2 regions of the Mycobacterium basiliense genome follow, and region 2 is predicted to be linked to the other one. Evidence: riboswitches for the same ligand, from Rfam matches in the RefSeq annotation. Region 2 holds a riboswitch; the other holds the start of a gene.
The links. A riboswitch is a leader RNA that binds a small molecule or an ion and turns the genes downstream of it on or off. The one in region 2 is predicted to bind glycine.
Positions count from the first base shown of each region.

Region 1: linked by a shared signal. The riboswitch ahead of gcvP (aminomethyl-transferring glycine dehydrogenase) and the one ahead of gcvP (aminomethyl-transferring glycine dehydrogenase) in region 2 are both predicted to bind glycine.

Region 1 covers NZ_LR130759.1:2,836,270-2,840,691, reverse strand. The annotation lists gene gcvP (aminomethyl-transferring glycine dehydrogenase) at 1-2,278, opposite strand, end outside; glycine riboswitch at 2,343-2,468, opposite strand; glycine riboswitch at 2,469-2,567, opposite strand; gene MB901379_RS12065 (MerR family transcriptional regulator) at 2,610-3,230, opposite strand; gene MB901379_RS12060 (bifunctional nuclease family protein) at 3,518-4,012, opposite strand; gene ftsR (transcriptional regulator FtsR) at 4,127-4,422, opposite strand, start outside.
Region 2 covers NZ_LR130759.1:136,628-141,049, forward strand. The annotation lists gene gcvP (aminomethyl-transferring glycine dehydrogenase) at 1-1,673, opposite strand, end outside; glycine riboswitch at 1,842-1,933, opposite strand; partial or broken gene MB901379_RS00700 (aromatic ring-hydroxylating oxygenase subunit alpha) at 2,360-2,902, opposite strand; gene MB901379_RS00705 (N-acyl-D-amino-acid deacylase family protein) at 2,914-4,422, opposite strand, start outside.

The DNA of each region.
Region 1 (4,422 bases), 2.7 Mb from region 2:
GCAGGCCGTCGGCGCCCATCATCCGGATGTAGGCCCACGTGATAGGCAAAATCGACGCCGACCCGTAGGGCGCCGACGCCACCGGATACCCCTGTGGCAGCTCCGGGGCGAACGGATGGCCCGGCAGAAACTGAGACAGATGGGAACGCACCGCCACCGGCCCCACTCCCGGACCGCCGCCGCCGTGTGGGATGCAGAAGGTCTTGTGCAGGTTCAGGTGACTCACATCGCCGCCGAACTTGCCGGGCCGGGCCAGGCCGACCAGCGCGTTGAGGTTGGCGCCGTCCACGTACACCTGGCCGCCGGCATCGTGCACGGCCGCGCAGATCTCGGCGATGTCGTGCTCGTACACGCCGTGCGTGGACGGGTAGGTGATCATCAACGCCGACAGCCGATCGGCGTGGTCGCTGATCTTGGCGCGCAGATCATGGAGATCGACGTCGCCGTTGTCATGACAACCCACCACGACCACCCGCATCCCGGCCAGCGCGGCCGAAGCCGCGTTGGTGCCGTGCGCGCTGGACGGGATCAGGCAGATGTCGCGTTGCGGCTCTCCCCTGCTGGCGTGGTACTCGTGAATCGCCAACAGCCCGGCGTATTCGCCCTGCGAACCCGCGTTGGGCTGCAGCGAGACCGCGTCGTAGCCGGTAATGGCCGTCAACCAGCTTTCCAGGTCGGCGATGAGCCGCCGCAGCCCCGGCGTATCCGATGCCGGCGCGAACGGATGCTGGCGTCCGAATTCCGGCCAGGTGATTGACTCCATCTCGGTAGCGGCGTTGAGCTTCATGGTGCACGAACCGAGCGGAATCATGCTGCGGTCCAACGCAATATCTTTGTCCGCCAGCGCGCGCAGGTACCGCATCATCGATGTCTCGGTGCGGTACTGGGTGAACGCAGGATGGGTCAAGAACTCCGAAGTGCGCGTGGCGATGTCGGCGCTGGCCGGTGCGGCGGCCGACACCCCGAAGGCATCCAGCACAATGGCCACCTGGGTGTCGGTGGTGACCTCGTCGCAGGCCACCGACACATGGTCGGCATCGACTCGCCACACGTTGACGCCACTGGCCTTGGCCGCCGCCAACACCTCGTCGGCACGCCCCGGCACCCGCGCCAGCACGGTATCGAAAAACCTGTCATGCACCACCGCGTCGCCCAGCGCGCCGGCGATGGTCTCGGCATGACCATGCACTCGTCGTGCAATGCCGACCAGCCCATCGGCGCCGTGATAGCTGGCATACATTGCGGCCATTACCGCAAGCAGCACCTGGGCGGTGCAAATATTGCTGGTTGCCTTGTCCCGACGGATATGTTGCTCACGGGTCTGCAGCGCTAGCCGGTAGGCCGAATTGCCGTCGCTGTCGACCGACACACCGACCAGTCGTCCGGGTAGCTGACGGGCGTGCTTGGCGTGCACGGACAGATAGCCGGCGTGCGGGCCGCCGAAACCCATTGGGACACCGAAACGCTGGGTGGTACCGAATGCGACATCGGCGCCAATCTCCCCCGGCGGCGCAACCAGGGTCAGGGCCAACAGGTCGGCGCCGATGGCCACCAGCGCGCCGCGGTCGTGGGCCTGCTCCACCAGCTGGGTCCAGTCGGTGAGCCGGCCGCTGGCTCCGGGCAGCTGGGCGATGACGCCGAAAAATTCACCCTCGGGCAGCCCATCCCGCAGATCGGCGGTGACGATCTCGATACCCAACGGCTTCGCGCGGGTGGCCAACACCACCGCGGTTTGCTCAAACACGTCGACGTCAACGGCCAGCCGCTTTGCCGGGCCGCGGGTTGCGCGCTGCATCAGGGTCATGGCCTCAGCTGCGGCGGTGCCTTCGTCGAGCATCGATGCGTTCGCGATCTCTAGGCCGGTGAGATCGGTCACCATGGTTTGGAAATTCAGTAAGGCTTCCAACCGACCCTGACTGATTTCGGGCTGGTAGGGCGTATACGCCGTGTACCAGGCGGGGTTTTCCAGGATGTTCCGCAGCAGAACCGGTGGGGTGATGGTGTCGTAGTAGCCCTGCCCGATCATCGACACGGCCACCGTGTTGGCGTTGGCCAGCGCACGCAGCTCGGCCAACGCCTCCGCCTCGCTAGCGGCCGGCGGGAGTCGGTCCAGGCCCGGTGCGGTGCCGGCGTCGGCGAGTTTGTCCAGGATGCCCTTCGGCACCGCCTTGGCGGCCAGGTCGTCGAGAGTATCGACGCCGATGACCGCAAGCATCGTCGCGACAGCCTGGGGGTCCAAGCCTATGTGGCGGTCTGCGAACGTGGAATTATCGGACACGGTGAACTCCTGACTGGGCACCAAGTGGCCTGCTAGAGGCCCTACAAGGCAGAAGGACTAGGGACCCTCTCCCTCTGTCTCTACCCGTACGTCAGGCGCCTGAGAGATTCGGCGCCGGGAGCTAGCCGGCACCTTTCCCCATCGGCGGGTGAGGACCGCTGCCGGTCACCACCGCTTTCCAGAGGCATCATGATCTCGCGCGGTCCCGGGTGCCTGAGAGGTTGGCGGAGAGGTCTTGCTCCTTCGGCGTCTGTAGCTGGCGGCTACAGCACTCTCCCGCGCGGGGTGATGCGGCGTCCAGTTTACTCGGCCCGCCGTGGGCCGCGCGCGTTCAGCCGATCTTGCGGTCGCGATGCTTGCGCCGCGATGCCAGTTCGTCTTCCGGTGCGGCGATCGATTCGCCGCCGTCAGCGCGTTCACCGTGGAAGTCCGCGATGACGCCGGTCAGCTCACGCATCGCGCCCGAGACGGCGATACCGAATACGCCCTGACCACCCTGGAGCAGATCGACGACTTCCTCTGCCGATGTGCACTCGTACACCGTCGTGCCGTCGGAGAACAAGGTGATGTTGGCCAGGTCCTGCACACCGCGTTGACGCAAGTGGTCGACGGCAACCCGAATGTTGTGCAGCGAGATGCCGGTGTCAAGCAATCGCTTGACGATCTTGAGAACCAAAATGTCCTTGAACGAGTAGAGCCGTTGGCTTCCGGAACCTGCCGCACTGCGGATCGACGGAACAACCAGCGAGGTGCGTGCCCAGTAGTCGAGTTGACGGTAGGTGATGCCGGCGATCTGACAGGCGCTCGGCCCGCGGTAGCCCACCAGCTCGTCGGGCACCGAATCATCGGGGAACAGCCCCGGCTGCACCGGCGCGTTCGCCGGCTCGCCGTTGGTTGTGTTGGTTGCGTGGCTCGCCAGATCCAGCTGTTCTTGACGTGGCTGCTCGCTCACGGTGCTTCCTCTCGCCGATCGCGCTCTTGTCACTAGCTGCGTCAATGGCTGCCGCTGCAACCACGTTTGCTCAGGCCCGAGTGCTTGAGAGCATACGCTGTTGGACCAAATCGGTCCGCCAGTTGGTCATCAAGTCGCCATCAAAGTATGGCCGGTGGGTGGCGTCGCGGGCGCTATCCGGCAGGCGTGTCGAGGTCGCATTCTGCGAGATGAGACCTGTCCGTAACGTTGGTGGCCCCGACGACATGCCGGTGGGGCCCCGCGCCGGGGATGCACCCGTGCGAAGCCTAGGTGGCCTTGAAATCGTCGGGTGACACGCTGTCGAGGAACTCTTTGAACTTCTCCACCTCGTCCTCGCGGACAGCGCTGCCGGTGTCTTCGTCGCCCTCGTCCGGAATCAGCAGACCGGCCTGGGCCAGCACCGCTTCCTCGACGTAGATGGGAACCCCGACGCGCAGCGCGATCGCCACCGAGTCGGAGGGACGAGCCGAAACCTTGACGTTGCGGTCGAAGATCAGATCGGCGTAGAAGGTGCCTTCCTGAAGGTCGACGATGCGCACTTCTTTCAGTGAATGCCCGAGCGCGGCAATGACATCCCTGATCAGATCATGCGTCAACGGTCGGGGCGGCTCGACGCCCTGTTGCTCCAACGCAATGGCTGCGGCCTCGGACTGTCCGATCCAGATTGGCAGATACCGGTCGCCGTTGGCCTCGCGCAGTAACAGCACCGGCTGGTTCTGCGGTTGCTCGACGCGAATGCCGACAACACGTACTTCGCCCATCTGTGTCCGCCCTCCGCACATGCCGCCGTGTCAGACCGTCGCTTGGAGCGACGACACGGTGCTGGCATAGCCGCCGAAGTCGTCGACACCAAGCGATTGGAGAAAGTCTAATCCTCAGCGGTGCAATACGTCGCGTACTGCCGACTTGATCAACGAGGTGTGCAAAGTTATGGCGAGCGCGGCGACCTCACGCGCCAAGTCGTCGGCCCGGTCACGCGCGCCGGTTTTGTCGGCCTTGACGAGCGGGCCGGCGATCTGGGCGATGAGGTCGGACTGACGGTCTGCTGCCGACCGGAAGGCACGCAGGTGCCGGGGCTCCACGCCGTAGTCGGCCAGCGCCCGAGCACATTGCAGGATTACCACGGCGTGTTCGTCGAAGAAACCGCCCGGTCCGGTGGTGATCACCCCCG
Region 2 (4,422 bases):
TGCAGCGATACTCGGTCATAGCCGGTGATCTCGGCCAACCAGCGTTCCAGACCGGTGATCAGTTCCCGATAGCCGCCGGTTTGCTCGGCGGGCGCGTGTGGGTGGATGTTGGCGAAGTTGGGCCAGCTGATGGGTGCCATCTCCACTGCGGAATTGAGCTTCATGGTGCACGACCCCAGCGGAATCATGCTGCGGTCCAAGGCCAGGTCACGATCGGACAGCCTGCGCAAGAACCGCATCATCGCTGTCTCGGAACGGTGTTCGTGGAACACCCGGTGCTGCAGGTAGGGCGTCGTTCGGGTCAGCCCGGAACGGAGGCCCGACCGGCCCGGCACGACCCGTTCGACACCAAAAGCCTTGACTACCAATGTGGTGATCTCGGCGGTGGTGGTCTCATCGCAGCTGATCCCAACGTGATCGGCGTCGGCCAGTCGCAGATTTACCCCGAGGGTTTTCGCGCGCGCAACCAATTCGCCGGCGCGCTGGGGAGTCTTGACCAACACCGTGTCGAAGAACTGGTCGTGTACTACGGTGTGGCCGCCGTGGCGCAGGCTGGCCGCAACCGAAACTGCGTGCGCGTGCACTCGAGACGCGATGTCCCGCAATCCCTCCGGGCCGTGGTAGACGGCGTACATCGCGGCGACGTTGGCCAGTAGGGCCTGGGCGGTGCAGATGTTGCTGGTGGCCTTGTCACGGCGGATATGCTGTTCGCGAGTCTGCAGGGCAAGCCGATATGCGGCCGCGCCGTCGACGTCCTTGGATACCCCTACCAGGCGGCCCGGCAGCGCGCGTTCCAAGCCGCTGCGCACGGCCAGATACCCAGCGTGCGGCCCGCCGAAGAACAGCGGAACGCCAAACCGTTGCGCCGAACCGACTGCAATGTCGGCGCCGAGTTCACCGGGCGGGGTCAATAGGGTCAGCGAAAGCAGATCGGTCGCAACAGTGGACATGGCGCTACGGGCTTTCGCGGCGGTGATCAGCGCGCTCAGATCGCGCACGGCGCCACTGGCCCCGGGTGATTGCAGTACGATGCCGAAAAAGTCGCCGTCGGGCAAAGGCGCGGAGACGTCGACAAGTTCGATCTCGATATCCACCGCCGCCGCGCGGGTCCGCAGTACCGAAAGTGTCTGGGGAAAGCAGTCGTCGTCGACCAAGAGACGCGCCGACGGGTTGTTGTTGGACCGACGCATCAGCAGCATCGCCTCGACCACCGCGGTGGCCTCGTCCAGCAACGAGGCGCCGGCCAACGGCAACCCGGTGAGGTCTTCGATCACGGTTTGGAAGGTCAGTAGCGCTTCCAGGCGACCCTGGGATATCTCCGGCTGGTAGGGCGTGTAGGCGGTGTACCAGGCCGGCGATTCGAGGAGATTGCGGCGCAGCACTTCCGGAGTAACACACGGCGAGTAGCCTTGGCCGATCATCGACACCCGGACCGTATTGCGGCCAGCGATCGCAGCCAGATCGGTGAGCACCTGTTGCTCGGTCCGCGCCGCGGGCAACGCCATCGGTGCGGAGTTGCGGATCTGAGCCGGCACGGCGGCATCGGTCAATTCGTCAAGGCTCGCGTACCCGACGGCATCGAGCATGTGTGCGGTCGCGACGGGATCGGGGCCGATATGGCGCGGAACAAAACTCGACGCCGCGGTGGCGCCGCAAGAAGGCTGATCATGCATTTCGGACAAGGGGCAACTCCGGTTCCAGTGGGCCCGGGCGCACCGGGCTGGTTGCTCCCTCCCCGCTCTGTCCTGAAACCTGAGAGTCTGTGGCCTCGCGCGACGGCGACGCCCGTACACCTTCGGTAAGGCACGGCCGTTACGACCGATCCTTGTCTCCAGAGTTGCCTCGGCGGTGCGGTACTGGGGCCTGAGAGATTCCCGGGGAGGAGATTGCTCCTACGGCGCCTCGACATCGAGGTTTCTCCCGCATCGCGTCAATGGCTATTTATTTGTAACGCGAAGTGAAGATACACAGTGACCAGCTGGCTTGTCACTCCCCAATTTTCGCAGCGCAACGAAGATGGCCCGAGCAATTTCGCGGCTTGGCGCGCAGGAACGTGGGCCGGGTAGATGTCAAAGATGCACGCGCACAATATCTTCGCAAGACGAAATTCGCTCGAAGGGAACAGCCCGGAGAATGCGCCGCCTGATCCGATGGGCTGCTGTGATCTATCGCACAAGGCCGTGCGGCGCCGACGGTTACGCGTCTCCGCCGCTCATGCGCGCAGATTCGGGTAGATCGAGGTAGCGCTCCAGGTTGCGGTGCATGTTGATCACCCGCCGCTCTTCACCGGAGAGCGTCAGGTGGGTGAAGCCGGGCTGACGCAAGCCACGCTGGATCCCGGGGAGCACCCGGATGTCCTGTTGGCTTCGATTTCGACGGTCAGGGTGGCGTAGCAGCGAAAGTCGCTCAGATGGCACCAGGCAATATCGTCGGGTGTCGAGTCCAGGTATTCGATCAGTGGGATCGCGTTGATGTCGAGATTGACGAAGACCAATCCCTCCCAGGTGTCGACCCTGGCCGGCGCCAGCGGGAAGTTGGACAGCCTCAGCGAGCCGAAACGCTTGCGGTTGGGCACTCGCTTGAGCGTGCCGGCCAGGTCCCAGGTCCAGCCGTGGTAGCCGCACTTCAACTCACGCAGCCCCGAACCGGAGCCCACGCACAGCGAGTTGCCGCGATGACGACAGGCATTCTGAAAAGCGCGCAGCACGCCGTCCTCGCCTCGTATGATCAGTGAACTGTATGGGCCACAGCGGTATTCAAAATGGTCGCCGGGTTCTGCGACATGGTCGACCATGCAGGCAAGCTGCCACAACCTTGGCCACATTCGTTCGATCTCTAGTTGGGCGAATGCGATCGCGTCCTGATCGCGGGTCCGGGCCGTATCGCCGGTGGTCATGCTCATCGGATGGTCTCTTAACGCGCTCCGCGGACCAGCCGGCCGGGACGGGCCCCGGTGTCGACGCCGTTGCGCCGGGTCACCGCACCGCTGACGATCGTGGCCGTGTATCCGCTTGCGCCCTGCAAGATCCGATGGCCACCGGCGGGCAGGTCGTAGGCCATCGCCGCAGGATGCAGTCGCAGCGCCGCCATGTCGATGACGTTGATATCGGCCTTCTTTCCCCGCTCGATGGTGCCGCGGTCGGTGAGGCCGAACAGGTGCGCCGTATCGCGGGCCTGCTTGCGGATCACGTATTCCAGCGGCAATTTCCTGCCGCGCCGCCGGTCGCGAGCCCAGTGCGTCAACAAGAAAGTGGGGTAAGAGGCGTCGCAGATCATGCCGCAGTGTGCCCCGCCGTCCGAGAGCCCCAGCACGCCCGTAGGGTGCAGCATCATTTCGCGGATCGCGTCGCAGTTGCCGTCCGCGTAGTTAAACAGCGGCAGCATCAGCATGGCGCTGGCGTTCGCTTCGAGCATGAGGTCGTACAGCGTCGCCAACGGGTCCTCACCCTGGGCGGCGGCGATCGCCGCGACGGTCCGGTCAGGCGTCGGCTCATAGTCGGGTGGATCGCCGAGTGCATAAAGACGTCCCAGGGAGTACTGCACGAACGCGGACATGCCGTCGAACAGCACCGTGGGGTCGATAGGCAGATCCTCCTCGGCCAGGATCGCGGCTTTGACCGCGGGATCGGCCAGGCGCTGCGCGAGCTCGTCGCGGCTGCATTCGGCCTTGAGCCGGCGGTACGTGGGCCGATGGCCAAAAGCATGGTGGCCTTGGAAGCCGATCATCATCCCGAACGGGCGCGCGGCGATCTGCGGGTGCAGTCGACTGCCGGCCGCGTGCGCGTCCGCGGAGAGGGCCAGCTGCTCGCGCCACAGGTTCGGGTCGGCGTCGACCTGGATCAGCGCGAACGACACGGGTCGGTCGATCTCGGCGCCCAACCGCCGCATCCAGTCGAGTTCCTTCTTAGGCCCGACGATGTCCTCCCCGGCGGCGCCTTGCGGGGCGAGCTCGAAGACTGCCTGCCCGCCGGCCGCCATCGCACGGCCTAGCCCGAACAGCTCGTCTTCGGCCGCAAACGTTCCGGGCACCGGCTCACCGTCCATGGCGCGGTGGGCCAGCGTGCGCGACGTCGAGAATCCGAGCGCGCCGGCTTCGATACCTTCGGTGACCAACCTGCCCATGGCCGCGATATCGTCCGGCGTTGCCGGCTCGTTTCGGGCGCCGCGGTCACCCATCGTGTAGGCGCGGACGGCGCCGTGGGCGATCTGGCTGCCTACGTCGATCGCGAACTTCCGGTTGCCGATCGCGTCGAGGTATTCGGGGTAGCTCTCCCAGCCCCAGGTGATGCCCTCGGTGAGCGCGGTACCGGGGATGTCCTCGACACCCTCCATCAGTTTGATCAGCCAGTCCTCGCTGCCGGGGCGAACCGGCGCGAAACCGACGCCGCAATTGCCGGTGATGACCGTTGTCACGCCGTGTCC